One region of the Singulisphaera chitinilytica genome, then DNA from elsewhere that is predicted to be linked to it. Evidence: riboswitches for the same ligand, from Rfam matches in the RefSeq annotation. Region 1 holds a riboswitch; the other holds the start of a gene.
What was found. A riboswitch is a leader RNA that binds a small molecule or an ion and turns the genes downstream of it on or off. The one in region 1 is predicted to bind cyclic di-AMP.
Positions count from the first base shown of each region.

Region 2: another riboswitch for cyclic di-AMP. It lies ahead of ACOYYX_RS22760 (universal stress protein); the one in region 1 lies ahead of ACOYYX_RS00380 (universal stress protein).

Region 1 is NZ_CP186274.1:111,263-126,160, reverse strand. Features, by position in the region: gene ACOYYX_RS00415 (RNA polymerase sigma factor) at 1-1,284, opposite strand, end outside; gene ACOYYX_RS00410 (hypothetical protein) at 1,794-3,293, opposite strand; gene ACOYYX_RS00405 (DUF1501 domain-containing protein) at 3,561-4,994, opposite strand; gene ACOYYX_RS00400 (SDR family oxidoreductase) at 5,888-6,589, opposite strand; gene ACOYYX_RS00395 (bifunctional acetate--CoA ligase family protein/GNAT family N-acetyltransferase) at 6,787-9,537, shown strand; gene ACOYYX_RS00390 (hypothetical protein) at 9,820-10,275, opposite strand; gene ACOYYX_RS00385 (hypothetical protein) at 10,632-11,750, opposite strand; gene ACOYYX_RS00380 (universal stress protein) at 11,976-12,716, opposite strand; cyclic di-AMP (ydaO/yuaA leader) riboswitch at 12,881-13,024, opposite strand; gene ACOYYX_RS00375 (ferrochelatase) at 13,167-14,228, opposite strand; gene ACOYYX_RS00370 (hypothetical protein) at 14,655-14,898, shown strand, end outside.
Region 2 is NZ_CP186274.1:5,729,862-5,744,759, reverse strand. Features, by position in the region: gene ACOYYX_RS22795 (YdeI/OmpD-associated family protein) at 1-168, opposite strand, end outside; gene ACOYYX_RS22790 (DUF1501 domain-containing protein) at 363-1,880, opposite strand; gene ACOYYX_RS22785 (PSD1 and planctomycete cytochrome C domain-containing protein) at 1,933-4,716, opposite strand; gene ACOYYX_RS22780 (DUF1501 domain-containing protein) at 5,006-6,454, opposite strand; gene ACOYYX_RS22775 (PSD1 and planctomycete cytochrome C domain-containing protein) at 6,460-8,877, opposite strand; gene ACOYYX_RS22770 (hypothetical protein) at 9,144-9,920, shown strand; gene ACOYYX_RS22765 (DUF6171 family protein) at 9,802-10,584, shown strand; gene ACOYYX_RS22760 (universal stress protein) at 10,627-12,651, opposite strand; cyclic di-AMP (ydaO/yuaA leader) riboswitch at 12,765-12,906, opposite strand; gene ACOYYX_RS22755 (hypothetical protein) at 12,963-13,445, opposite strand; gene ACOYYX_RS22750 (sialidase family protein) at 13,675-14,862, shown strand; gene ACOYYX_RS22745 (ADP-ribosylglycohydrolase family protein) at 14,864-14,898, opposite strand, start outside.

The sequences.
Region 1 (14,898 bases):
GGCGTCCTCGTCCTTGAAGTTGCCGAATTTCGCCGTGTTCAGCCAGAGGGAATAGGTCGTGTTCGGCTCGAGCTTGACGGGCAGGATGCAGGTGCGCTGGCCTTTCTCATAATGGATCTTCCCCACGATCTCGGGGAAGGTCTTCTCGGTGTGCCGCACGACGGACCAACTCCCATCCATCATCGTCTTGCTGAAGGTGAGCTTGATCTCCTTCAGGGTCGGGTCGACCTCCTCCGATCCCGCGGCCGGGACCGTCTTGACCACGAAGGGCGGGAAGGAGTTGAAGGCCTCGCTGGTCTTCGACTCGGTCGCGCCCTCCGCCTTGGGGGCGAGCGCCAACTCCACGACCTTGGGGGCGGGAGTGGGAGCGGGCGTCGAAATGGTCGTTGCCGGAGGTGTCGGGGGTGTTCGCGGTGCCGAGGTCTTCGGGCCAGCGAAGGCGGCGATTGCCAGGGAGGGGAGGCAAAGGGTTGCCGAGGCGAGGCCGAGTTTCTTGAGGGTCATGATCCGGGAAACTCCGTCGACAAGGGTGGCGACGCGGGCCGAGACGACCTCGGCCGACGCCCGGCCCGCCGCCATTCGCACGGCGGCCAGGGCCGTCGAGAGGGAGAGCGAATCGAGGCCGGCAGCCGGCAACGACGCCGAGGCCATCGCCAGGCCCGAAGCCCCAGGCGCGAGCCCGCGACGCTCGAGGCGGGAGCGGAGCAGGTCCCTGCCCCTCGCCAGGCGGCTGCGGACGGTCCCGACCGGGCAGGACATCCGGGCGGCGGCTTCCTCGTGGGTGAGTCCTTCGAGGTAACAGAGGATCAACGGGATGCGATATCGCCCGGGTAACCGGCCCAACTCCTCGTCGATCAAGGGTTTGAGGCCCTCGTCGGCTTCCGTCGATCGGCAAGGGGATTCGGGTAGCTCGCCGTTGGTCCGCTCGCGGGATCGCTGACGCAGGGCGACGACTCGGGCTCGACGCGCGACCCTCACGCTCACGCCGTGGAGCCAGGGGGCCAGCGACGTCTCCACCGTGACCGAGCCTGCGCGGCGGGCGAGGACGAGGAAGGCCGCCTGGAAGGCATCTCCGGCGTCGGCGGGGTCGCGGAGGGCCCTGAGGCAGATGCCCCAGACCATCGGCCCGTGCCGGTCGACCAGGGCTGCGAAAGCGGACTCGGCCGCAGCCTTGTCGCCCCGGTCCAGGAAACGGTCCAGCAGCTGCCGGTCCGTATGGACGGATGCTGTCCCCCGCGCGAACAGGGACTCGAGATTTCGATGGGCGGGGCCCGGGTTCGCCATCGAGGCTTATCCCTCCATCCTCTGTCGCCGCAGTGCCGCCTCAGCCATCGTACCGTCCCACTCGCCCAAGTCCTCGGGGGCGGATCGAAGATCGGCGAGGCGTTCAGGAGACCTATGCACCTCGATGTCCCGACCAATCCCGAAATTTCCCGGAATGCGGCCGGAATCTCCGGGGTTCCTCCGTCGGGTGTCGAGACTTTGCTCTTGGACGCGACTTCGATGCGCGCAATTCCCTAGAAATCCGCAATCCCGGGGATTGCGATTTCGATGGGAATCGGTGTGAGGCCCGGTCAACCCGTCGAGATCGGGGTTGCGATCGCCGTCGCTTCACGAGCAAGGGCCAGGGACGGCCATGCCGCTCGGTGGAGACGATGGGCTCTGGCGATTTGGGGCGGACGACTGGCAGATCAAGCCGCGTGAAGGCTCGGTCCGGATCACCGCGAATCACGGCCAACGAGACATGCTTTCGGGGCGGACGGACGACTCGATGTCGAAAGGGATGACAGGAATCAGTCCGTCCTCACGGGTTTGATCAGCCCTCGTCGCAATGCCTCGCCGATCTGCGCCGGGCCGTAGCCACGCTCGACCATCAGGCAGGGTATCCCTTGCTGTTCGCAGAGGGGGCGTAGCCGCTCCGGGACGTGATGGCCTATGAAGCTCTTGAGGATCAGGACGAGGTCCATGCCCCGGTTGCGTACCCTCTGCTCGAGCGAGTCGAGCATGGCCGGCTTGGCATCCTCGTAGGGCTCCCAGTCGAGCCGGTCGAACTCGAAGAGCCGCTGGAGGGTCCTGCGGACATCCTCGCGGACGCTGCCCCCGATCATCAGGGTACGCATGCCCTGGGTCGCCGAGATCAGGTCTTCGTAGCGGACCTGAAGTGTCTCGTCATCCTTGGACTCCCCCTGGCGGATCCGGTCGAGGTTCCGACGCAGGGCGCGGAGGCCGTTGCCGCCGGAGATCAACTCGCGATAGGGCATGACGAGTTCGAGGATGCGCTGGTCGGATGCGCCCAGGCCGTTGACGACGAGCTTGAGCTGGGCGAGGAACTCCTCGACCCCTTCATCCGGGAGCGAGGTCCTGGCCATGAGGGCCTTGAGCTCCTCGAAGGCCGCCTCGCCCGTCACCCGCATCTGGTGCTGGCGTTCCTGGTCCCGGGCCTGCTGCTCTAACCGCTGCTGTTCCCAATCTTTAGAGCGACGGGCGGTTTCCGTGGCCTGGACGAGCTGGTCCTGCGCCTCGGCGACGTAGACGGGCCAGTCGGTGTGGAAGTCGTGGCGGAAGGCCTCGATATAACCCGGCTCGTACTGTTTAGATAAGGTCTTGAGCTGGTGGAAGACGCGCTGGGCGAGCGCCTGGTTCTCTTCGGAGATCTCGCCGTCGTTGATGGCCTGATGCATCCGGAATCGGCCGATCCAGATCTTCAACTGGGCGTATTGCTCGAGCTTCGTGAGCACTCCGAAGTAATTCACGCTGGCCTCGACCTCGCGGGCCAGGGCCTGGAACTGTCCGCCAGGGAAATGGATCTCGGCATCCCAGAGCAGGCGGTCTTCCGCGGTGAAGTTGTCGGAAAGCTGGGGCTGGAGCCTGTCAAGCTCTCGACGAAGCTGCTGGTAATGATCCATGGCCGCGCGTAGCTCGCGCCTGGCCTCATCCGACTCCTTGCCGACGGCCTCGAGCTCGGCCTGGGCCTCCCGGCGCTTGCGGTCGATCTCGATCTGGGCGTTGGAGATCAGGGCCTCGGCGTCGGCGTCCGAGTCGAGCGACGACTTGAACTGCGCGAGCTTGCGGATCAGGTCCTTGAGGTGGAGCTCATCGGCGTCGACTTGTTCGAGTTCGCGGAGCCGGGCGGGGCGGACCTCGCGGAGTCTCTGTGCGGCGCTACGCGCGCGGAGTTCGGCGGAGCGGAAGAGCTCGGCGGCCTGCTGAGTCTCGGCCCCTAGCTTCTTCGCTCGGGTCTTGGCTTCGGCTTGCCGAACGAGCTCGGCAAGGCGCTCTAAGGATGGCGTCATGTGGGTCAATCTCTTCCTCTGATTACTTTATCCGAATCCGTGGAGCTGGGGGACGACTCTTCAGGACGACTCGATCTACCCTCGGGTTCTTTGGCTCAAGGTTATCCTTCGGAAGGGTCGATGACAGTGGCCTGGCCCTCCGAGGTGGGCCCTTTTTTTGTCATGAACGCTAGGACTCGATCGCTCGGCCTGTGTCGGAGGCAAAAACCTACCCCGGAAGACGTTGCGGAGTCGGTCCTACCCCTCGACACGCTTGCAATCAACGACTCAACCGAGCAGCCCCCAGATCGGTGTCCCGAGACAGAGACGAAGGGGCCGACCGAGCGGGTCGGGTAGCTCCACGGCCGGGTCGACGCCGAGGAGGTGATACACGGTCGCGGCGATATCCGCCGGAGTGACGGGATCGATTGCGGGGTGGGCCGCCCAGCGATCGGAGGCGCCGAAGACGGTGCCACCGCGGATGCCCGCGCCCGCGAGTACGGTTGAAAAGCAATGCGGCCAGTGGTCGCGACCATCGCGCCCAGCGCCCGCCCCTCCTACCACTCCCTGCCCGACACGAGGGGTCCGCCCGAACTCCCCCGTCCAGACTATCAGCGTCTCGTCGAGCAGGCCCTTGGCGTCCAGGTCGTCGAGCAGGGCCGAAAAGGCCTGGTCGCTCGGCGGCATGAGGCGCGTCTTCAGATCGATGAAATTGCGATTATGCGTGTCCCAGTACACACTGACGTTTGTCAATCCGTCATTCTGCCAGAAGACGGTCACGAGCGGGACACCGGCCTCGACGAGCCGTCTGGATTGCAATACGGCCTGGCCGTGAGGATGGGACCCGTAACGTGCTCGGATTCTGGGATCTTCTCGGGCCAGGTCGAAGGCTTCGAGCGTACGCCTGGCGGTCAATAAGTTATAGGCGCGCGAACGATGAGTATCTAGCGCCTGGACCTGGGCACTCGCGTCGAGGTACCTCGCCTGAGCCTGGACGGCCTGGAGCAACCGACGCCTGGCGTCGAATCTCCCCGGGCCGACATCCTCGGGCAAGGAGAAGGCCGCGACGCGGTAGTCGGGGCGGTTCGGATCGTCGTCGATCGTGAACGGGTTGAGCGCCGGGCCGAGCCAGCCGGCCCCCTGCCCGTGGCTCTGCTCCACGAAGCGAGGGGCGCCTTCCGGGACGGTCGGCCGGAGTTGCACGAACGGCGGCAGCGGCGATCGCTCTCGGCCTTTGTTCAGCCGGGCGAGTACGGCTCCATAATGCGGCCAATCGTCCTCCATCAGGCCACCCCCGGCCACGGGGATGGACCGGCCTGTCAGTAACTCATGCGTCGCGGTCGTGTGATTCACGTCGGCGTGATGCACGGAGCGGACGATCGCCAGGCGATGGGCCTGCCTGGCCAGCATCGGGAAGTGCTCCGAGATGGAGACCCCCGGCACATTCGTGGCGATGGGTCGAAACTCTCCGCGTACCTCCGCAGGCGCCTCGGGTTTGAGGTCCCAGGTCTCCTGCTGTGCGGGGCCTCCCCACATGAACAGGATGATGCATGCTTTGGCCTTCCCGAACGTCGAGGCCGTCGGCGCGGCGGAACGCGCCCGGGACTCGAGCAAGGTTGGCAGGCCGAATCCGAATAACCCCAGGCCCCCGGCGCGGAGGAACTCGCGGCGGGATGAATCCCAAGGCGTTCGTCTCGTCCTAAGGCCTTCTGCTGTATGCATGACCGAAAGCACTCGAAACCTTCACTTTTCGGAGATTTATCATACCTCGACCCCCGAAAAAAGGAACAGGGAGAGTGTGCCCGCAAGATTTCTTAAATTTCCGTTCGACCAGAGGTTGGGAAAAAGCAACCCTCAGCAAAAAGCGACCTCCGAACTCGTTAAAATCGAAGGCATGTGCATCTTAAACCTGAATTTAAATGAACCAAGTTCGCATTCTGCCGATGGGTACTTTGGGCCGGCAATTGGCAGTGCGGCCGAGCTTCTGCGAAACTCTTCGCTCGAGGCCACCTCCTGGATGCAATTTCAAATCGTTATGCAAAGTCGATTCCTTTCGGTCAATATTTCGCCGCCGGCGAATTATCTATCATCGCTTGAGTGACACTTGGAATTCTATGTTACCGCTTAAAGCCTTGGAGTGAAATCAATTGGGGGACGATCCCGGATGGGGCACGTGCATGTTTCGGGTGGACAATTTTCGTCCGCCCGGGCGCTAACGAGTGGATCGGCGATGGTGAGAACATGGGAAGGGGTCGACACCTCGTTGCCAACTTTGTCGCCCCTCGACATCACGTCTGTCGTTTTGTCACGTTGCCGTGTAGAGGGGGCCTCGCCTCGGCCTTCGGCTCGGGTTGAGGGGTGAGATGACGTCACTTCCTCCAGGCGAACTCCGCTCAACTCGAGCCATCTGGCGTCTCAAATCATCGAGTTTTATGGCGGACATCGGTGAATCGAGCATGAATGGCTCGCTATGCGGCTTTTGAAAGCCAGGGATCCCGCGGAAACCTGGCCTCGATCACCAAAGCCGAAGTATGCGCCGGAGACGAATTCGCGGCCTCGGACGACGTCCAAATGAAGCGAGGACGGTTTGAGCCCGCACGATCCTGGAGGAATCTTCAATGTCCCGGGACGGTGAGCGGCTTGCCGTTATCCTTGGGCCCGATCTGGAGCAGGAAGGGGACGGCCGACTCCGCCCATTCGCTGGCGTCGGGGAAGCCCGAGGCCCGGCCGCCGAAGGTGGATCGGAGCATGTCGGTGTCGATGATGCCCGGGTTCAAGGGGACAGCAATTAGCCCCTTGGGAAGTTCCTGCGCCAGGGCCCGGGTCAGGCCCTCGATGCCCCACTTGGTGGCACAGTAGGGGGCGACCTCCGGGGAGGTCGATCGGCCCCAGCCCGAGCTGAGGTTGACGACGACCCCGCTCCCCCGCCCGATCATCGCCGGCAGGAAGCTTCGGATCACGTTGGCGACCCCCTTGAGGTTCACGTCGATGACCCGGTCGAAGTCCTCGGCCGAGACCTCCCATAAGGGCGCGTTGGGATTGATGAGTGCCGCGTTGTTGATCAGGAGGTCGGGGGGCCCGTGTCGGGCGAGGATGCCCCTGGCCCAGGCCTCGACCTGCCCCGCGTCGACGACGTCGACGACCTCGAAGTTGGCGGCGGGGCTCGGTTCGAGGCGGAGTTCCTCGATGGCCTCGGCGGAACGCCCGCAGCCGATGACCTCGTGGCCGAGCTTGCCGAATCCGGAGACGAGGGCTCGGCCGAGCCCTCGGGTGGCCCCGGTGATGACGATCCGCTTGCCCTTGGCGCCGCTGCCCATGCTCAGCTTCTCCGGTCACGATTCTTCACGATGTCGATGGTCGGGGGTCGGCCCGCCAATGTAGTCGGCCTCGGGGGGGAAGGCCAGGCGTCGGGGTCTCTTGTTGCAATGCCGCCCCGGCCGTGAAACACTGGCGCCGGGCCTCGGCACGAAGGACATAAGGGGCCGACCGCCCGCGAGAGTCATCGAGGAGGAAGATGATGGATGGGGATCCCAAGGGCGTCGGTGCCGGCCTGGCGCACGACGTCTTGCATGCGGAACGCAAGCCGCTCGACGCGATCTTCTCCCCCAGGACCGTCGCCGTCATCGGCGCGACCGAGAAGCCGGGGAGCGTCGGGCGCACGATCCTGTGGAACCTCATCTCGAACCCGTTCGGCGGGACCGTCTTCCCCGTCAATCCGACCCGGCCCAACGTGCTCGGGATCAAGGCGTACAAGCGGGTCGCGGATGTCCCCGAGCCGGTCGACCTGGCGATCATCGTGACTCCGGCGGCGACGGTGCCGGACGTGATCGGCGAGTGCGCGGAGGTCGGGGTCCGCGGGGCGATCGTGATCTCGGCCGGGTTCAAGGAGGTCGGCACGGCCGGGGCCGACCTCGAGCGCAGGGTGCTCGAGCAGGCGAGGAAGGGGCGGATGCGCCTGATCGGCCCCAACTGCCTGGGGGTGATGCGCCCCCTCGGCGGCCTCAACGCGACGTTCGCCGGCCGGATGGCCCTGCCGGGGACCGTCGGCTTCCTCAGCCAGAGCGGCGCCCTCTGCACGGCGATCCTCGACTGGAGCCTGCGCGAGCACGTCGGCTTCAGCGCCTTCGTGTCGATCGGCTCGATGCTCGACGTCGGCTGGGGCGACCTGATCGACTACCTCGGCGACGACCCCCGCACCAAGTGCATCGTGATCTACATGGAGACGGTCGGCGACGCCCGGTCGTTCCTCTCGGCCGCACGCGAGGTCGCGCTCACGAAGCCGATCATCGCGATCAAGGCGGGCCGGACCGAGGCCGCGGCCAAGGCCGCCGCGTCGCACACCGGCTCGCTCGCGGGGAGCGACGAGGTCCTCGACGCCGCCTTCAGGCGCTGCGGGGTGCTCCGGGTGGACACGATCTCCGAGGTCTTCTACATGGCGGAAGTCCTCGCCAAGCAGCCGAGGCCCAAGGGGTCTCGCCTGACGATTGTGACCAACGCGGGAGGCCCGGGGGTGCTCGCGACCGACGCCCTGATCCGCCGAGGGGGCTCGCTCGCCGAGCTGGCGCCCGAGACCGTCGGCACCCTCAACACCTTCCTGCCCGACGCCTGGAGCCACTCGAACCCGATCGACGTCCTCGGCGACGCCGACGCCGGGCGCTACGCCAAGACGCTCGAGGCCGTGGCCAAGGATCCCAACAGCGACGGCCTGCTCGTGATCCTCACCCCCCAGGCGATGAGCGAGCCGACGCAGACGGCCGAGCAACTCCGCCCGTTCGCCAGGATCGAGGGGAAGCCGGTCCTCGCGAGCTGGATGGGGGGGGCCGACGTCGCGGCCGGCGAGATGATCCTGAATCAGGCAGGGATCCCGACCTTCCCCTACCCCGACACCGGGGCGAGGGTCTTCCAGACCATGTGGCGCTCGGCCTACAACCTCAAGGGGCTCTACGAGACCCCCACCCTGCCCGACGACTCCGAGGACGTCGTCGAGGCGAGGTCTCGGGTCGATGCCCTCGGCTCGGCCGTGCGCCAGTCGGGCCGGACGATTCTGACCGAATTCGAATCCAAGCAAATCCTCGCGCTCTACGGGATCCCGACCGTTCCCACCCGCGTCGCCCACACCGAGGACGAGGCCGTTGCGGCGGCCGAGGAAATCGGCTACCCGGCGGTGCTGAAGCTCTTCTCGGAGTCGGTCACGCACAAGACCGACGTCGGCGGCGTGCAGCTCAACCTCACCGACGCCGACTCGATCCGGCGCGCCTATCGGGCCATCGACCTCTCGGTGCTCGAGCACGCCGGACCCGGCCATTTCCAGGGGGTGACGATCCAGCCGATGATCCGCAGGGACGGCTACGAGCTGATCGTCGGCAGCAGCCTCGACTCCCAGTTCGGCCCGGTCTTACTCTTCGGCACCGGGGGCCAGCTCGTCGAGGTCTTCCGCGACCGGGCGTTGGCCCTGCCGCCGCTGACGACCACGCTCGCGCGCCGGATGATGGAGCAGACCCGGATCTTCGAAGCCCTGCGGGGCGTGCGCGGCCGCAAGCCGGTCGACGTCCCGGCGCTCGAGCAGCTCCTCGTCAGGTTCAGCCGGCTCGTCGTCGAGCAGCCCTGGATCCGGGAGATGGACATCAACCCCCTGCTCGCCTCGCCCGAAGGCCTGCTTGCGCTTGACGCCCGGGTCATCGCCCACGACATCTCGGTCCCCGAGAGCGAGTGGTCCAGGCCTGCGATCCGCCCCTATCCCATCCAGTACGTCTCCCCCTGGGTCGCGAAGGACGGCGCACACGTCTTGATCCGGCCGATCCGACCCGAGGACGAGCTGCTCCTGATCCGGTTCCACGAGACCCTCTCGGAGCGGAGCGTGGCCTTCCGCTACTTCCACGCGATGAAGCTCAGCTCCAGGACCTCGCACGACCGCCTGACCCGCATCTGCTTCAACGACTACGACCGCGAGATGGCGCTCGTGGCCGACGGCAAGGACCCGGCGACGGGGACGAACGCGATCCTCGGCGTCGGCCGCCTGAGCAAGCTCCACGGCCAGGACGAGGCCGAGTTCGCCATGCTCGTCTCCGACGGCTTCCAGGGGCGTGGGCTCGGCTCCGAGTTCCTCCGCCGCCTGATCCAGATCGGCCGCGACGAGAAGCTTTCCCGGATCTCGGCCGACATCCTCCCCGAGAACCGGGAGATGCAGGCCGTCTGCCGCAAGCTCGGATTCCACCTCGCCCACGAGCCCGGCGATGGCGTCGTCAAGGCGGTCATCGAGCTTTGACAGCCCGTTAGAATATTGCCCCCGCATGAATGAGGACGTTCGCGCACACCTGCGACAGCGGGGCATGCGTCGGAGCCGGCTGCGAGGCCTGGAAGACGTGAGCAAGCGTTATACGATCGCGGCTGCGGCCCACGACCTGGCCCAGAGCCTTCGCCTGCTCACCGGGATAGGCAAGCCGAGGGCCCTGCAGGGCTCAGGAGGGGCCTCGGCGCACAGTCTACTCCTCATCAATGGGAATGATGACATCCCTCATGCTCGGGATCGCGCCACCGGAACTCGCGGCTATTTCAACGGGCTATTTGGCGCGATCTCTTTGCTCATGGAAAGAATTGTGACAGAGCGGATCTTTGAAGCCGGGATCGCGACGGCGGGGTTCTTTGCCCCGGGAGCAGGCCTCCCGATACCGACGTTGCGGAACATGCGATTAGCAAACGGAAGCTTCGAAGCGATCGGAACGCCGATTTCGCGACGCGACTCGTGTACCTTGAGGCGGATGCCCTTGTCATCCGCCCCGATGACGGTCCCTTCGAGTGTCGTCACGACCGAACGCTGTGCGGTGGGAGGTCGTTCATCAACCTCGATCTTGCAGGAAGTTCCGGGCTGTAGAATCGCCGGGCTGGCGATGATTTTGATCGGCCTCGGTTTCGATTCATCCGTCTCTTCCGGAGATCCAATGACCGACGACGCAACCAACAGGGAGAGGGACGACACAACTGCCAACTTAAGGCGGCTTTTCATCTCTGAATGAACTCCATGCCGGCCTACCGAGCGGCCTTCACGAAGGCGAGTGCCGCCCATACCGCGCCGGAGTTCTAGCAAAGCCGAGGGATTATGTCCATCCAACCCGTGCGCCCGCGGGAACTACCCTACGAGGGATTAAGGATAGCACTGCCAGGTGATCGGTATAGTTATAACGAAGTTTCAGCCTGATGCTTCGTCGGCTCGAGTCGTCGGGCGATGAGGCCGCGTTCCATCCTTCCAAGACCGTCGGTCGCCTGATGTCCCGAATAGCTTCGCACTACTTATGGGACAAAGCTCGGGAGGGGCTGCGGATTGAGGCTCGCAACCCTCCCGAGGTCGGTCGATGGGTCAGGTCACTTCGTCAGCTTCCAGCCCGAGGTGTCGGCGGTCAGGCCTTTGTGGCCTTTGTACTGGTCGTAGACCTCGTTCATCTCTTCGACCGTGTCGAAGTAGCCCACGATGTGTGCCGCGCTGAAGGTTTCGCCGACCTTGACGGGCTTGCCGTGGACCTCCTCGATCATGACGATGATCCCGCCGGGCCGCATGCTGCACCAGGCCTCGTAGACGACGTCCGGGTCGAGGGTCAGGCCGGCGAGCCAGGGGCCGGCCTTGCCGGTCTTGGGGTCGCGGAGGTGGTAGGCGCGGATGAATCGTTCCGGGGTCCGGTTCAGGTCGCGGCGGTAGCCGTACTTGAGGTCGGGGGGGAACGGCGTGAAGAACTCGCTGGAGGGGATGTGCAGGCCCTTGGGGCCGCTCAGGTAGCTGAGATACATCTCGCTGAACGTGTCCCCCTTCTCATGCCGGACGCAGCCGGGGGTGTCGTTGCGGAGGAACATCTCGTCCGACGCGTTCACGCTCTCGACTCGGTCCATCAGGATGAAGTACCTCTTGCCTTGCGGGAAGACGACGAGCTGGGTCCACTTCGAGCCGGGCTTGCGGCCGGGGGCGGCGTACTCGAAGTGATAGGTCGTCTTCACGGCGACGAAGTCCTTGCCGCGGATGATCTCGGGCTTCACCTCCTTCATCCGGTGGCAGAGCTGCGGCCCCTCGACCATCCGCTTGCGATGGCTGGTGCCGTGCGACATCATCGTGTAGGCCCGACGCTCGGGGTCGGTCTCGTTCTCGTACCAGCTATAGCGGCCGACGCCGTTGCCGTCGGGGGCGAAGACCTCCTTCGCCCATTCGGCGTCGCTCCCGGCCTCCATCAGCCAGTCGACGACCATCAGGCCGTCGCCGACCTCGCGGAACCCTGTCTCCTTATCGAGGAACGAGCCCTTCTCGATCCCGGTCATCCAGTGCTTCGGGCTCGACTTGGGGATGACGGCCTCGAGCTTGTCCGTCTCGATCTTGATGGCGCGAGCGTCCTCGGTCGCGTCCGCGAGCCCTGCCGCGCCCGCCGACTGCAGCGGGGCCGATCCTGCGACGAGCCATCCCAACGCCGTCGGGATGAAGAGAGCCTTGAAGATTCGCATAAGGGGGGCCTCGAGGAAGGTGGGTCTGACGAACATGGTGGTGTTGTCACGACCGACCATAGCGGAACGGTCCGCCCGTTGCCAGCACGAGGATAGGCCCCACGCCCTCATGATCTGCGAGGACGATTCACGGGTCTCGTAAATTTTAAGTAATCATCTCGGCGAATATTTATTTTTGGCCCTTGGAGGTGGATTGATCTCCAACTTTCAAGGATGCCCGGACGGTCAGGCGGCGTGGATCAGGAGGCTGACGCGCTCGGGGAGCTGCATCATGACGGACTGGATCTGGTCGCCGGCGAGGGCCCGGTAGAGGATGTTGCGGCGCGTGGCTTCCATCAGGAGGACGTCCGCCTCAAGGGTCCGGGCGACTTCGAGGATGGTGCCGGGAATGTCGCGGGCGGTCCGGTACTGGACGCGGAGGGCGATGCCGGCTTCGGCCGCCTCGAGGGCGATCCGATCGATGATCTCGCCGGCCCGCTTGTCCTCGGCCAGGGTCGGCAGGGCGTTCGGGCCCATCGGGGTATAGGCGATCGGCCGCAGGAAGAGGACGATCAACTCGGCGTGCCGCTCCTGGCATTCGCGGAGCGCGAACGCGATCAGGCTCGGCCTGTCGCCGCTGATCGGGACCAGGACACGCGCCTTGATGGCGACCGGGATCGGCGCGGGGGCGGGCTCCGTCTCGCTGAGCAGGCTGCCGCGGAGCTGCTTGGGTTTCGCACGGCGCGGGAGGGAGCGTCGGGGGCGTTCGCGGGCCGTGAAGGCGGAGCTCGCCGCCGTGCGAAGACGCTTCGGCCCTTCCTTCTTCGGCAGGAACCCCTTGAGGACGGGGCGGAGCGATTCGGCCAGGAACTCGAGTCCCATGAAGAGGACGCTCGTGATCCAGTCGAGCATCCCGGAGAGGAACAAGGCGATCATGCCGACCGCCGCAAACGTCACGACCGTCCAGAGACGCTGTGGGAACCGCATCGGAGCAAATACCCGGCTCGTCCCAACGCTGAGATCGGGCCCGGGGGCGATGGGCCGGACGGACCCTCCCCGCTGCGAGTCGCAAAGGGGAAGGACCAGGGGACGTTGCGGGGACCGATCTCTCGAGATCGGGTCGCGCCAACTGCGGGACGGCAGCCGGCGCGTGGTCTACTCCTCGGACGCCTGCGAGGTTAGCTGACGGGCTCGGGGCCGAAGGTGCCCCGTCGCGCCTTATTCGACGCGATTCGCCCCAAAAAGTTGGGTCCCCCGCTCTCCCGGCCCCCCGGGAGACTCGGCGATCTATCAGCAACGTCCCTTCTCAACCAAGAATGATTCCAACGCCGCGAAGACTCTTCGTCAAGAGAGTGGTCGCCGGGCGTATGACGATTGCAACGTCGTCATCCGGGATATCGCGCGCAAACGATACGCGAGGAAGAGATAAGGCGGAGTTCACGTCGCCGATGGCCGCGCGGCCGGGCGAGGCGGGGGCAGGCAGCAGTCGACCGGGCAGACGTCGTGGTTGGCGCCGAACATCCCGATCGCCCGGCGCACCGCCGTCCCCCGGAACCGCTCCTCGATCAACTCGCCGAGCATGGAGACGAAGGCCGGGTGGGTGCCGACCGTCCCCGCCCTGACCATGTTCAGGCCTATCTCGGCGCAGGCTTTTTGAGCCTCGTCGTCGAGGTCGTAGAGGACCTCCATGTGGTCGGAGAGGAACCCGACCGGGTGGACGACGACATCCTCGACCCCTTCCTGGCGGAGCTGGCGGAGGTGGTCGACGATGTCGGGCTCGAGCCAGGGGTCGGTCGGCCGCCCGCTCCGGCTCTGGTAGACGAGGCGGCAGTTCTCCGGCTCCGCGCCGACGGCCTCGGCGATCAACTGGCAGGTCTCGGTGAGCTGCGCCTCGTACCGGCAGTTCGCCGCCATCGAGCTGGGGATGCTATGCGCCGTGAAGGCCAGGCGGGTCGCCTCACGACGCTCGGCCGGGATCTGGGCGAGGGCGTCGCGGACCCGGTCGGCGTTGGCGGCGATGAAGTCCGGGTGGTTGTAGAAGACGCGGATCTTGTCGATCGGCGGGGCCGGGCCGCCCACGGATTCCTGGGCCCGCGCGACGTCCTCGCGATACTGCCGGCAGCTCGAATAGGAACTGTACGCCGCCAGGACGAGGCCGAGCCCACGCTTGACGCCGTCGGCGGTCATCTTCGCCAACGTGTCGGCGAGCAGCGGGTTCCAGTTGCGGTTGCCCCAGTAGATGGGGACGTCCAGGCCGCGCCGTTTCAACTCGGGCTCGAGCGCGGCGATCAACTCCCGGACCTGGCCGTTGATCGGGCTGACGCCGCCGAAGTGGTAGTAGTGCTCGGCGACCTCGAGCATCCGCTCTCGCGGCACGTTCCGGCCTCGGAGGACGTTCTCCAGGAACGGGATCACGTCGTCGCGATGCTCGGGACCCCCAAAGCCGACCACGAGGACGGCGTCGTAAGACTTCGGCATTTCCGGTTCTGCTGTGCCCATGCGTCGGGAGTCCCTGGCCATTGGCGGGTGGAGGCCGACCCCTGCCCCATCCGGGCGGACGGACGATGGGATCGGCCTGCGATATTCTACAGCTGCGGGCCACCCGCCTTGAAGCCGAGCTCTCCCTGCGAATGCGAGGCCATCGAACGCGGCGTCATGCATCGGGAGTATAAATTGGATAAGTTGTGAAATGTATGAATGTGGAAACGAAGCCCGTCCGAGCTTTGCTGCTCATAACCCCTTTCGATTTCTATGGGCAGGGGATTTCGCGATTGATCTGTCGTGTTACAATTGTGAGAGGTCTTGGGCGCGGTGTTCGATGAGGGGGGACTCGGGTGATCGGGTCGAGGCTCCAGGGGACATCGTGCGCCCCGAGATCGTCCGCCTACGGCGCAGCGGCGTCGATCCTCGAATCAGGAGTCTCCGGTGATCATCGCAGATCGCTTGTCGGCAACGCACTTGAGGAAGTTGATCCGGGGACGACGACCTGGGCATCGGGCGCCGAGCCTGCTCCTGCTCTTGAGCCTGGCGGTGGGGCGTACGCTCATCGCCGAGCAACCGCCGGCGGACGAGGGCTCGATGCCCGTCCAGACCCAGTTGCAGATCCTGACGGACCTCAACATCGCCGAGCACGTCATCGAGCCCGAGCCGTTCACGGATTGGTGCAAGC
Region 2 (14,898 bases), 4.2 Mb from region 1:
CCCGCAGAGCATGCCCCGATACTGGAAATGGGGCCGGCTCCACTTCATGGTCTCCTCCACCTCGGGGCAGGCGGTGTGGATGACCTCGCGGAGATAGGTCAGGATCGGCCTGGCGAACTCGGGCGACTTCTCGATGTAGGCGTCGACGCGAGGGTCTTGCTGCCCCATGGGACTACGCTCCGGATCTCGGATGGCTCTCCGTCGAGCATCCATCGGGAGTGACGGACCGCCAAAATCGGGTCTGGGCCGGCGATCTCGCCCGCCGCTTCTTTCTTGAGAATCGGCATGATCGCGCCGGGATCTCACCGATTTTCGCGTCGATTCTTCTGGATGCGACTGCGCAAGGGGGCCTGATGCCCTTATCAGGCCAGGATCCCGTGGATCGGCTGGCCGTAGTCGATCTCGAGCCGCTTCCGCCCGGGGATGTCGAGGCGGTGGGGGTCGAGACCCATGAGGTGGAGCAGCGTCGCGTGGATGTCGGTGACGTAGTGCGGGTTCTCGACGGCGTGGAAGCCGAGCTCGTCGGTGGCCCCGTGGACGTGCCCCGGCTTGATCCCTGCGCCGGCGAACCAGACGGTGAAGCCGTGCGGGTGGTGGTCGCGACCCATCGCCCCGGCCTTCGTGCCGAGCGGGATTTCCAGCCCGGGGGTGCGGCCGAACTCGGTGCAGCAGACGACCGTCGTCTCGTCGGTGAGGCCCCGCCGCTTCAGGTCCTTGAGCAAACCGGCGATCGGGCGGTCGACCCGGCCGCACGACTTCGCGTGCAGGTCGCGGAGCTGCTGGTGCGAGTCCCACTCGCCGTAGTCGCTGAGGTAGACAAGCACGAACCGGACCCCGCGCTCGACCAGGCGCCTGGCGGCGAGCAGGCGGCGGCCGTAGACGGCGGTCGTCTCCTGGTCGATCCCGTAAAGTTGCTGAGTCGAGGCCGGCTCCTCGTCGAGGTTCAGGACCTCGGGGACGGAGCCTTGCATGCGGAAGGCGAGCTCGTACGACTTGATCCGGGCTCGGAGGGTCTCGTCGTCGGGGTACTCGACGGCGGCGAGCCGGTTCAGCTCCCCGACGAACTCGAACTCGTTGCGCTGTTCTTCGGCGATGAGGTCGCGGGGCCTCGTGCCGAAGGGGAGGGGGTTCTTGGGGTCGAGGGCCAGCTCGACGCCGCCGAAGCGGGGGCCGAGGTAGTCGGCCGAGAAGTTCTCCTTGACCCGGTTGTCCTTGTACTGGCCGAGGAAGACGAACTGGGGGAGGTTCTCGTTCAGGGTCCCGAGCCCGTAGTTGATCCAGGAGCCGATGACCGGCTGCTTCTCGTCGAGCTTGTGCCGGCCGTGGTGCATCTGGAATTCGGCTGCGTGGTCGTTGTCGGTCGTGTACATGGAGCGGACGAAGGAGATGTCGTCGACGCAGCCCGCCAGGTGCGGCCACCAGTCGCTGATCTCGATCCCGGACTGCCCGTGCTTCTTGAACCCGACCTGGAGCGGGAAGATCTCGGCGTGCCGACGCTCGCCGCCGACCACAGCCCTCGACCGCTCGCGGAACTCGGGGGCGTCGAGCGGGTTGGCCAGGCCGGTCGTCGCGTAGGTCTTGCCGGCGAGCCGGTTCAGGGCCGGCTTGGGATCCCAGGTCTCCATGTGGCTCACGCCGCCGGAGAGGAAGATCCAGATCACGCTCTTCGTCTTGGGGTCGAAGTGCGGCATGCCCGTCGGCCCGGCGATCGGGGCGTCCTGGGTCGCATCGGCCCGGACGATCCCGTCGCGCCCGAGCATCGAGCCGAGCGCCAGGCCCGTGAGGCCGAAGCCGACGTCGGAGAGGAAGGTCCGGCGGTGGATCCGACCGCAGGGGGGGCCGAAGCTCTCGCGACGCGCTGCGGGGTTTCGTCTGGCCATGTCGGTCGATGCTCCGTCGCTCGGCTCGGGGTCGAAGGGGGCCGGGAACGCCTCAGCGGATCGTCACGAAATCATTGTGGCTGAAGAGGGCGTGGATGAAGTCGCGCCTGGCCTTCGCCGGGGCCTGGGCCTTCTCGGCCGCCGGCCCGCTCTGCTCGAGGAGCGCGACCTGGCGCCTGAGGAAGCCCGAAGAGAGGTCGCTCTCGAGGCTCGACGGCCCCCGGGCGAGCACCTGCTCGAAGGCGTGGGCGATGAACTCGCGGGTGCGGTCGGAGGGCTCGGGGCTTTTCGCCTCGTCCCAGAGTCGCGCCGAGAGCTTCTGGCTCAGGCCCAGGAGCCACTCGTTGTTCGTCAGGGCGAGGGCCTGCTGGGGGACGACGGTCGTGGTCCTCCGATAGCACTCGCCGGCGTCGGCGGCGTCGAAGAGCTCGAGGAAGGGCATCCTCGCCTCGCCGTGGTGGGTGAAGTAGAGGCTCCGCCGCCGCGAGGCCAGCCCCTGGGCGAAGTCGATATCCGGGCCTCCGACCGTCGGGTCGAGCTCGCCGGCCGCCTGGAGCATGCTGTCGCGGACGACCTCGGCCTCCATCCGGGCGGCGGGGAATTTCCAGTACGCCTGGTTCTCGGGGTCGGCGGCGAGGTTCTCGCGTGGCGCAGGTCCCGAGGCGGAGGCGAGCCGGTATGCCGAGCTCATGACGATCAGGCGGTGCAGGGCCTTCATCGACCAGGCCGGGGCGTTCGAGGTCGTCGGGGCCATCAGCTCGACGGCGAGCCAGTCGAGCAATTCGGGATGCGTGGGGGCCTTGCCGTTGCGGCCGAAATCCTGGGTCGTGGCGACGAGCGGCGTCCCGAAATGCCAGCGCCAGATGTGGTTGGCTGCGACCCTCGCCGCGAGCGGGTTCTCCCGGTCGGTGATCCAGCGGGCCAGGGCCAGGCGCCTCCCCGTGCTCTGCGAGGGGAAGGCCGGGCCGAACGACGTGTACGCGTCCGTTTCCTTTGGCAGGGCCGCGCTGGCCGCCTCCAGGTCCTTCTTCGCCTTCGCCCGCGAGGCCTCCGCCGCGGCGACCTCGGGTGCGGCCTTCGGGTCGGCCTTCGCCTTCCGGCTCACCACCTCGCGAGCCTTCCCGGCGACGGCGAGGTCGGCCGTGGCTTTGATGATCGCCGCCAGCCGCTCGGCCTTCGACGCCGCCTTCGCGAGCCCCGCGGCATCACCCGGGATACGTCCATAGCGCACGTTGTCGGCGTCGATCCTGGCGGCGATGGCCGCGCGCTGGGACCTTGCGTTCATGGCCTGGGCGAGGTCGGCCCGGAACGTGATCCAGGCGGTCCGCCAGTCGGCGTCTCCTTGAGCCTTGGGGAGCCGGGAGAGCCACGCCTTCGACGCGACGGCCAGCGCTTTTGCCGAGCCCTTCAGGGCCGTCCCCGTCGTCGCCACGGCCGCGGTCTCATGGTCGAGGGCCTCTCGTTGCCGGACGGGTTGCAGGCCGGGGTAATAGATCTCGGCCGGGAGATTGATCGGCTCGACCCGCATCGTGGCATTTCGGTCGAGGAAGGCCGGGGCGCCGGCGGGGATCGGCGGGCGGCCGGGGACGACGTTGCGCGACTCGCCCCTCGTGTAGAGGAACGTCTGGGCGTCGAGCTTCTCGTCGAAGATCCGCACCATCCCCGAGGTGATGGGTGGATAATTCTTGCCATAATCATATTTGGGGAAGATGCCGGGGTCGGGCTCCCCGGCGACGCGCTCGTGGCGGAGTTCCAGGGGCTCGAAGCAGGCGCGGAGGCGGAAGTAATCCTCCTGCGTGATTGGGTCATATTTATGGTCGTGGCAATGGGCGCAATTGACCGTGAGCCCGAGGAAGGCCTTGGCGGTGTGTTCGACGTTGTCCTTCATCCACGAGTTATAGTTCCAGCGATAGAAGTTGCGGACCAGGAACCCGGTGGCGGCGAACCCATCCACATCCGCCGGGGCGAGCTCGTCGGCCGCGAGCATCTCCTGGACCATGCGGTCGTACCCCTTGTCCTCGTTGAGCGACCTCACGATCCAGTCGCGCCATCGCCAGATCTGGGCGTAGCTGTTGGTGACGTCGGGGACCGAGCGGCGGCCGTACCAGTCGCTATACCTCCAGACGTCCATCCAGTGCCGGGCCCAGCGCTCGCCGTGCGCGGGGCTGTCGAGCAGGCGGTCAACGACCTTCGCATAGGCCGCCTCCGACGGATCCGCGAGGAACTGTCGCAACTCGTCGCGAGTCGGGGGCAGCCCGGTCAGGTCGAGATAGACCCTCCGCAGCAGGACCTGTGGGCTCGCGGCGGGCAGGGGGGTGACCCCTCGCCTGGCCTGCTCCCTGGCGATGAACTCGTCGATCGGGTTCCGGGCCCAATCGGGCCGCGAGTTGCTGGCTTCGGGGACGGCCGGACGCTCCGGCTTCTGGAAGGACCAATGCTGCTTGGGGTCGGCCTCGGGGGTCTCCCCTTCGGGGGATCTGGCCCCTTGCTCGACCCAGGCCCGCAGCGTCGCGACCTGCTCGGCCGAGAGAGGGGCTCCTTCGGGGGGCATCCGCTGTGCCGGGGTCTTCTCGACGATGCGCTCGATGAGGAGGCTCTCGTCGACATTCCCCGGCTCCGCGGCAGGCCCGCCGTCCCCCCCGCGCCGGATCGCCTCGCCCGTATCGAGCCGCAGGCCCGCCTTCTGCTTGAGGGCCCCGTGGCAGGCCAGGCAGCGCTCCTTCAGGACCGGCTTGACCTGACGCAGGTAGTCGACGGGCTTGGCGGCCTCGCTACTCTGCCCGGAGAGGGCCAGGAGAACGAGCGTGAGGCTCCAGGTTGGAGTGAGGTCTCTCATGAGTGGCGCTGCCCCTCGTTGAGCGGATGCCATCCCTTGATGCGATGCAAGGTCGGGCCGGCGGTGGGGTCGAGCTTGATGCCGACATCGAGGAGGTCGCTCCAGGCGGCTCTGCCGATCCTCCGGCCGCACCTTGAGTCCCTCCGATTCAACAAAGATACAACGTCCGCCCCGGAAAGTAACCTCGAAAATGGGGCGGGCGTTGCAATTCAAGCCCGCTGATTCGAGAGACCTTGCATCACGTCAGCATTCGATGAGCCTGGGAAGATTTCACAAAGTGATAGATTGCTCACGCCAGAATCTCGTTGACGATATTCCCTTCCACGTCGGTGAGGCGGAAGTCGCGCCCCTGGTAGCGGTAGGTCAGGCGCTTGTGGTCGACGCCGAGGAGGTGGAGGAGGGTGGCGTGGAGGTCGTGGACGTGGACCGGAGACTCGACGGCGTGGTAGCCGAGCTCGTCGGTGGCCCCGTGGGTGATGCCTCCCTTGATGCCGCCGCCTGCGAGCCACATCGAGAAGGCTCGCATGTGGTGGTCGCGGCCGGGGTCCTTGCCCTTGCCCTGGAACATCGGGGTGCGCCCGAACTCTCCGCTCCAGACCACGAGCGTGTCATCCAGCATCCCGCGCCGCTTGAGGTCGGTCAGGAGGGCCGACGTGGCTCGGTCGGTCTGGCCGCAGCAGAGATCCATGTAATGCTGGAGGTCGCCGTGGTGGTCCCAGTCGCGGTGGTAAAGCTGGATGAAGCGGACCCCGCGCTCGGCCAGGCGGCGGGCCAAGAGGCAATTGGCCGCGAAGGAGCCGTCGGCCCGCTCGACCCCGTACAGTGCGCGGGTCTCGGCCGACTCGCCGGAGATGTCCATCAGCTCGGGGACGCTCGCCTGCATCCGGAAGGCCATCTCATACTGCTGGATCCTCGCCTCGATCTCGGGGTGATGCACGGCGCGGTCTCGCACGCGATTGAGCGAGACGACGGCGTCGAGGGTGTCGCGCTGGCGGCCCTCGGAGATGCCCGCGGGTCGATTCAGGTACGAGACGGGGCTGCCCCCCGCGCGGAACTCGATCCCCTGGTACTGGCCGGGGAGGAAGCCGCTGTGCCACTGTCGGGTGGAGATCGGCTGCGGGCTCCGGCCGCCGGGCGTGTCGGAGGTCATGACCACGAAGCCTGGCAGGTTAGCGCACTCGCTGCCGAGCCCGTAGGTCAGCCACGAGCCCATGCTGGGTCGGCCCTGGATGGCCGTCCCCGTGTTCATGACGGTGTGCGCCGGGTCGTGGTTGATCTGGTCCGTGTGCATCGAGCGGATGATGCAGAGGTCGTCGGCGTGCCGGGCGATGTGGGGCAGATAATCGCTGATCTCCTGCCCCGACTCGCCATACTTGCGGAAGGTGGTGAGGGGGCGGAGGACCTTGAGCGCTTGGTCCTGGAGCTGCGCGATCGGCTGCCCCTTGGTGAATGAGTCGGGCATCGGCTGGCCGTCGAGCGCGGCGAGCTTCGGCTTGTGGTCGAACGTCTCGAACTGCGAGGGCCCCCCCGCCATGTACAGGAAGATGACCCGCTTCGCCTTCGCCGGGATGTGGAGCCGTCCGAGGGCCCCGTCGACGGTCGAGGGGCTCCCGACCGCCTCCGCCATGAGGCTCGGGCCGAGGAGCGACGCCAATGCGGCCGAGCCGATCCCGGTCGAGGTCCGACCCAGGAAGGCGCGGCGGTGGAGCAGGTGGGCTCCGGATTCGCGTTCGTTCATGGGAGTCAGTCTCTCGTGATCGTCTCGTCGAGGTTCAGGATCACCCGGACGACCGACGTCCAGGCGGCGAGGTCGGCGGCATCGAGCGCGGGATCGGCCGGGATCAGGCCGATCGCCAGGAGTTGCTTAGCGGCCTCGCGGTCGGCCCGGTACTCGCCCCGGTGCTTGGCCAGGAGCGCCGACAGTACGGCCCGCTCCGAAGGGACCGGAGGGCGGGAGAGGACCCGACGCCAGATCCAGCCCAGGCGTCCCTCGTCATCGGCCGGGCCTTCCTTGAGGGCCTTGGTGGCGAGGGCGCGGGCGGCCTCGACCTCGCTCGGGTCGTTCAAAAGCGCGAGGGCGGCCTGCGGGGTGTTCGAGGTCGGCCGGTTGGCCGTGCACATCTCGCGGCTGGGGGCGTCGAAGGCGAGCAGGCGGGGGTGCAGCAGGGTGCGCTGCCAGTGGATGTAGAGGCCTCGGCGATACTGATCGGGGCCGACGCTCGGGGTGTAATTGCGCGGGGGGAAGTTGAGGAACCGCCAGTATCCCTCGGGCTGATAGGGCCGAACGCTCTCGCCGCCGACCCGATTGACGAGGATCCCGGCCGCGGCGAGGGCCCCGTCCCGGATCGTCTCGGCCGGGAGCCGGAATGACGTCTGCCTCGCGTAGAGCCGGTTGGCCGGATCGACGTTGGCCAGCTCCTCGCGAGGCTGCGACGACTGGCGATACGCCTTTGAGGTGACCATGAGCCGGACGATCGGCTTGATCCCCCAGCCCCCTTCGCGAAGCTCGACGGCCAGCCAGTCGAGCAACTCCAGGTTCGTGGGCCACTCCCCTTGCGAGCCGAGGTCCTCGAGCGACTCCGAGAGCCCCGAGCCGAAGTACGTCTTCCAGAGCCGATTGACGACGACGCGGCCGGTCTGGGGGTGCTCGGAGGAGACGAGCCACCGGGCCAGGTCGAGCCGGCTGGCACGCTGGCCCTTGGGCCGATCCGGGGCCTTCATGAAATGCGGCGTGGACGGCTCGACGACCTCGCCGGTCTCGTCCATCCAGTCGCCCCGATGCAAAACTCGGGTGATCCGAGGGGGGCCGGGAACGGCGACGATCGTGCGTCGGATCGAACCTTCGAATTTGGCGAGGGCCGCCTTGCTCGCCTTGAGCCGCTTCTCGGCCCTGGCTTTATCCTCCGGGGAGCTTGCCGCCTTGAGCCCGGCCTCTTGCGTGTGGACCTCGGCGGCGAGCCTGGATCTCCTTGCGATTTGCTCGGGCGAGGGCATCTCCAGCGTCGGCTTGGGGGTGCCGACCCCCGGCTGCTGGAGGTCGGCGAAGAAGGCCGAGAAGGCGTAGAAATCGCGGGTGGAATAGGGGTCGTACTTGTGGTCGTGGCACTCGGCGCAGGCGAGCGTCGCCCCCATCCAGACGGAGCCGGCGTTGCGGACCCGGTCTGCGGCGTAGCGTGCCAGGTACTCCTTCGCCTGGGCCCCGCCTTCCTCGGTGGTCAGGCCGAGCATGTTGTAGGCCGAGGCGACCTTCTGCCAGGGGGTCGGATCCGGGAGCAGGTCCCCGGCGAGCTGCTCGACCGTGAATCGGTCGAACGGCAAGTCTTCATTGAAAGACTTGATCACGTAGTCGCGATAGAGCGTGATCGAGCGGTTGACGTCGGAGTGATACCCGACGGTATCGGCGAACCGCACGAGGTCGAGCCAGCCGACCGCCATCTTCTCGCCGTAGTGGGGCGAGGCGAGCATGCGGTCGACGAGACGCTCGTAGGCGTCGGGGCGAGGATCGGCGAGGAAGGCGTCGACCTCCTCGGGCTCGGGCGGGAGGCCGAGCAGGTCGAGCGAGAGCCGGCGGATCAGCGTGGTCCGATCGGCCTCGGGAGAGGGGGCCACGCGTTCGGCCTCGAGCCTCGCCAGGATGAATCGGTCGATCGCATTGCCGGGCCAGGAGGTGTCCTTCACCGTCGGCAATGAAGGGCGCTTCGGCGGCACGAGGGACCAGTGTTCGTCCCATTTCGCCCCCTGGGAGACCCAGTGCTTGAGGGTCTCCACCTCGTCGGGGGTGAGAGGCTTGCCCGCCTCGGGCGGGGGCATGATCTCGGTGGCGTCGTCGCTGATGACCCGGGCGATCAACTCGCTTTCGTCGAGGTTGCCGGGGACGATCGCGGCCGCGCCGCTCTCCAGGAGGGTCTTGGCGTCGTCGGCGATGTCGAGCCGGAGCTTGGCCTTGCGGCTCCCGGCGTCCGGCCCGTGGCAGCGGAAGCAGTGCTGCGACAGGATCGGGCGCACGTCGCGGTTGAACGAGACGGGGGGAGCCTCGTCGCCTCGGGCCTGGGCGGCCCAGAGGCCGAGCGCGACGAGCAGGGTCGCGCTCCAGAGGCCCGATCCGCCTGGAATTCGGCCGGCGGTCATGCTCGACATCCTCAGATCCAGTTTCGTGCCCATCGAGCCGTCTCGACGGGCAAGGGGGGGCGGGTCTCTTCTACAATCTTCGCCCGCAAGACCCTTCGCGTCGAGCTTTTTCGCAAATGAGAGCCTATTCCCGTGGCTCCATCCCCCGCCGGCTGCCGTCCTGGGCGTTGATTTTTCGATTGAGGGGATGTCCCTCCCGACAAGTCCCCTGCTTTGATTGGCCGTCGATGCTTTATGCTAGTCGGAGTAGGAATGGATCCGTCTCCACGCACGAATTGCTCGAGCCGAGCCCGACCATCATGGCCTCCGAAACGAAGATCGAGTTGTTCGGGCGGTCGTTCGCGATCGCCCCGGGAATCCTCGTCGAGCCGGCCTCGGAAGGGCGGGTCGTCCTCTGGCTGCCCGGCAGGCGCGAGGGGGGCTTCCAGTCCTGGGAGCGCATCGCGTCGATCGCCGGTTCATCGGCCGACGCCGACGGGGGGCTCCTGTCCGTCCCAGTGGTGGCAATCGAGGTCCGCCAGGCGTTGGGCCTCTCCCTGGGAAAGCTTGCGCGCAAGCTGATGAGCCGAGGCGCGGATCACGGCTGGACCTTGCCGAACGGCGAGTCGGGCGAGCAGGTCGGCGCGAAGCGCACGGATCGGCGGCTCGTCTGGGCCGAGGCTGCCGGGGCTTCGCTCGACGTGGCCAGGATCCGGGGGAATTGGGCTCAAAGCCGGGGGTGCCAGGAGATCGGCGCGGGCCTCTTCCTGATCTCGGGCATCGAGTTCGCGAGGCCACAGGCCGAGGTCGCGTCGGCCGGGGCGGGAGGGGCGTTGCCCCCGCCGAGGCCCCCGGGAGATCGCCGAGCGGGCCCTGAAGGCCGCCCGAGACCGCGGCGACGCCCGCCTCTCGGTCCTGGCCCTGTCCGACCTCGGCCTGGCCCACCTCTATGCCGGCGACGCCCGCTCGGCGAGCCAGGTGCTGGAGCAGGCCCTGGGCGAGGCCAGGCGGCTCGGCGACCGGGCCCTCGAGGTCGACGTCCTCGGCAATCTGACACAGGCCGCGCACACCCTGGGGGATCTCGCCAGGGCCTATGAGCTGGTGATCCCGGTCCTGGACTTCGCCCGCCAGACGGGGGATCGCTACGGCGAGAAGCTCGCGCTCGACCGACTCGGCCAGGTGCTCCTGGCGCTGGGCGACCGCGACGGCGGCCTCGCGCACCTGGAACAGGCCTGGTCGATCGCCGCAGAACTCGGGGACGTGAAGCACGAGGCCGACCTGCTCTGGAGGGCGGGGATCGAGCACGCCGAGCTCGGGAATCGCGACCAGGCGATCGGCTATGCCTCCGCCGCCGTCGACCGCCTGCGACGGCTCGGGAACCCGGCGGCCGACTGGTATGCCCACCACCTGGCGAACTATCGGTCGAGCCTGGGGGGCGAGCCGGCCTTGTTGCCGTCGCTGAGCTCGGGGGGCTTCTCGTCGAGGCCGACGTTCGTGGGCGCGGCGGCCGCGCCGGCGCCCGGGCCGACCGTCGAGGGGCCGGGGTTGCTGCGCATGGCCATCACCGCGGCCAAGGCGATGGTCACGTTCGTCGGATCGGGGTTCAAGACCGCGACCGCGGAACTCTACCGCGAGCGCCTCGCCACTTGCGCGACCTGCGAGTTCCACACGGGCGTGCGCTGTCGGGTCTGCGGCTGCATCACGGCCGCCAAGGCCAGGCTCCTGCACGAGCGATGCCCGGCGAACCGCTGGACCGCCTGATGAGGCGGCCCAGCCGATTCGAGGGTGCAAAGCCTTGTCGGGTCAGGCCTCGTTGTCGGGCGTGCCGGCGTGGATCAGGAGGTCGATGCTGCCGGGGAGTTGCTCGGCGACGGCCTGGATGACGTCCCCCTTCATGGCCTTCCAGAGGGTGCCTCGGCGCGTCGTGCCCAGCAAGAGCAGGTCGGCGCCGTGGGTCACGGCCATGTCGAGGATCGCGTCGGGGATGTCTCGCGCCACGCCGTAGAGCAGGCGGAGCGGGACGCCCACGTTCTTGGCCTGCTCTCTCAGGCGTTCGAAGAGGGAGAGGGCCTGCTCGTCCTCCTCGAGCTTGGGGGGGATCGTCGGGCCCATCGGCGTGACGGCCAGGTGCCTGACGAAGAGGATGTCGAGCTCGGCCTGGCGGTTCTTGCACTCCTTGATGGCGAACTCGATGAGCTTCGGGTTCCCCTGGGTCGCCACCATGATCCGCTCCTTGGGCGTATACGCCCCCGGCTGGATCATGGACGGCTTCTTGGCGGTGACGGCCGGCCCGGCGGCGTGCTCGGCGGCGATCAGGGCCGCGCGATAAGCCTGGGTCCGGTAGCTCGCCGCTCCGACGACCACGGCCACCAGGGCCGAGAGGCCGAAGCCCATCCAGGTATGCCCCACCAGGACGGTGATGAGCACCTCGGTCGCGATGGCGGCGACGGCGAAGGTGACGTACCCCGTGCGGGCCGACTTGGTGAGCGGCACCGCGCGGTTGGTCACGATCGTCACGAGCCGGCCGGCCAGGCCCGTCACCAGGACCAGAAGCGCGAACCCTCGGGCGTCGGGCTTGACCACGCAGATCGTGCTCTCGATCGCGATCATCACGACCGTGAGCACCATCATCAGGAGCCGTTCGTGCCCCTTGAGGGCGAGCTCGAAGTTGGTCGACGTCGTACCGAGGTTGATCGCGATCGCCCCCACGACGCCGATGGCATAGAGCCCCGAGAGCACGGTGACGTTGGGGAAGACTAGCACGACCACCGCCGGCACGATCGCCGCGATCAGGAGCGGCAGCATCGGCATGCCGAAATTGTTGAGCCCGCTGAAGACCTTCGGCAGCTCCTTGTCGCGCGAGAGCATGAACTGGATCGACACGAGGTCGGCCAGGGCCGTGTTCACGGCCGAGAGCAGGAGCGCCGCGAAGACGACCGACGCGACCTTGGCGAAGGTCTCGCCGACGTAATGCACGGCGATGACCTTGAGCATGTCGTCGGTGTGCGCCGGCGTCTTCGGGGCGCTGTAGAGGATGCTGTCAGGCAGCGTGTTCATCGCCGCCGCGAGGATCAGGTTCAGGAGCACGATCTCGATCAGGACCGGGATGATCGACTTGCGCGCCGTCTTCTGGACGGGCTGGACCATGATGCCGGTCATGTTCGCGATCGCCTCGACGCCAGAGAGGGCCAGGACGATCTCGGTGAAGCCGATCCAGGACTTCCAGACCCCGTCCTTGAGCGGCGATTCGAGCGAGAGCGGCCCGATGGCCGGGTCGTGGATCGGCACGAGGCCGGTCATGTGCAAGACGGCCCTGACGCCGATGACCAGCGTGAGCGCGACCGTCGCCATGGCGATGAACATCGCCACCGTCCCCGCCTTCGCCGGGCCGAAATAGTTGAGCCCGCCGATCAATAAGATCGTGATGGCCGCCAGGATCGCCTCGATGGGCATCCCGAAGATCGCGAGCCCGTGGAAGCCTAATGCCGCCTCGAGGTAGTGGAATGCGTCGAGGCAAGAGAGCGACGCCGTCACCACGTAATCGGCGCAGAGGAGCAACCCCCCGATGACCGCCAGGAGCTGCGAGCGATGCCTGGCCGATGAATAGACGCCGCCGCCGTCGGGGAAGAGGCGGCAGATGATCTCATAGCTCCAGCCGACGCCGATGAGCAGCACGCTCATCAGGGCGACGAACCAGAACGAGGCCCTGCCGTTGAAGGCGAAGGCCAGACCGAGCACGTAGAGGCGGCTGGTGCCCCAGTCGCCGAAGAGCATGGGACCCGCGTGATACCAATGCAACTCGCGCGGACGTTCCCCAGTGGCCAGCATGGTCGACCGTTTTTCCTTCCCGATCGTTTTCTAGAGTTCTTGGGGGGTCACCTGCAATGGGGGCCGGCTCCACGAAGCCGGCAATCGCTGGCCGGAAGTGATCGACCTGGCGGGAAATTCCCCTCGGACGCCTACGAGGTTAGCTGTCGGGCTCGGAGCCGAAGGTGCCCCGTCGCGTCCTTGGACGCGATTCGCCCCAAGTTTTTGGGTCCCCCGTTCTCTCATCATTCCCGAGAGATTCGGCGCTCACATCGACAATATCCCCAAGAACACCTAATCGCCGTGAATTAAAAAGAACCCCGGACCCTTCGTCAAGAGGGACACCCAACCGCCGGGTCATTCAAGGGTTCCGACATCCGCGGCCGGACTCGGGACGTTGCTCGCGGGAAACGGATCGTCGAATCCATGGCCCCTGACACGTCTCTTCGGTCGGGCTGTTTTGTGGGCGGTCGGGGATCATGGCCTCGTCGCGGGAGGCGGTTCACGAGCATCGCCACCGTGCATCCGATTGTGACGATCAGGATGAACTCGATCAGGCGGCGGCTCGTGAGCCTGGGCAGGCGTGGGGGCCTGCGCGAGGGGCCTCCGGGATCGGGGGGCGGCAGGCCAACCTCGAAGACGTAGCCGAGGAAGGGGAGAGCCGTCGTCAGGTCGATCAAGGCGATCAGGCCGATTCCCAGCAGCGCGAGCCTCTCATCCCCGACCGTCGCGAGGGCGAGCAGCCAGGCCATCGACCCGGCCGAGGCCAGGGCGAGGCTCTTGAGCCGACGGACGGTGAGCCGAGGAAGTCGCATGCTGCTTGAGGAGTCCATCGACGAGACGACGCGAGTCAGTCCGGCGAGTGCCTCATCGTAGTCGAGGACGATCGAGTGGGAAACCACCTTGGAAACGAATGCGATCGGTTTCGACGCCCCACTCCCTTGCTCGCCCTGGCCCCGGCCTCGTATCGTTGCGGACGGCCTCGGCCGCTCGAGGCCCTCTTGCGACGACGCAAAGCGTCCTCCCTCAATAACGAGCCCCGACATGCGATATCCGTTGGCCCTGGCCCTGATCGCCCTCGCCGCGACCCGATCCCTGGGCGCGGAGCCCTTCTTCGAGACGAGGGCCATCTTCGCGCCCGAGGATATCCACAATCACGCCTCCTGCGTGACCGAGACCTCGGGCGGCGACCTGCTCGCGACCTGGTATCGCGGGAGCGGGGAGCGGAAGGCGGACGATGTGGTGGTCCTCGGCTCGTGGTTCAAGCGCGGGGCGAAGGCCTGGAGCCCGCGCTTCACCCTCGCCGACACCCCCGGGTATCCCGACTGCAACCCCGCGCTCTTCGCGGCCCCCGATCGTACGATCTGGCTCTTCTGGCCGACGATCCTCGACCACCGTTGGGAAGGGGCATTGCTGAAGTTCGCCGTCGCCAGGGATGACGGCAAGCATGACGGCCCCTTGCCCTGGTTCCGCGAAGGGGTCATCCACATGACCCCGCGCGCCTTCGACACGGCCGTCGCGAAGGCGATCGGCTCGCTGTCCGAGGCGGAGGCGAAAGGGGAGAAGGAACTCCTGAACCGCTACACCGAGCGCTCGAAGGATGAGCTCTACCAGCGGCTAGGCTGGATGCCGCGCGTCCGACCGCTGGCGTTGCCCTCGGGGCGCTGGCTCCTGCCGCTCTATTCCGACACCTTCGACGGCTCGATCATGGCTATCAGCGACGACAAGGGGGCGACCTGGGCGACGAGCGCCCCGATCCTCGGGTTCGGCAACATCCAGCCGAGCCTCGTCCGCAAGAATGATGGAACTATTGTCGCATTCATGCGAGATAACGGCAGACATCACCAGATTCGGCTCAGCAGTTCGAAGGACGACGGCCAGACCTGGGGGCCGGTCACCGACTCGACGCTCCAGAACCCCGGCGCGGGCGTCGACGCCATCCGGCTGGCCAACGGCCACTGGGCCATCATCTACAACGACGCACAGAAGGGGAGGAACTCGCTGGCCCTCTCCGTCTCCGACGACGAAGGGGCGACCTGGAAGTGGACCCGGCACGTCGAGAAGACCGGCGTCGAGCAGGACCGTTTCCACTACCCGTCCCTGCTCCAGACCCAGGACGGCCTGATCCACACCACTTATACCCGTCGCCTGAAAGGCGAGGGGAGCACGATCCAGCACACCGCCTTCAACGAAGAGTGGGTCATGCAGGGGGATGCCCCCTCGGGGAAGTGATTCAGAACGGCAAGAGCCGCCGGAACCCATGCCCGA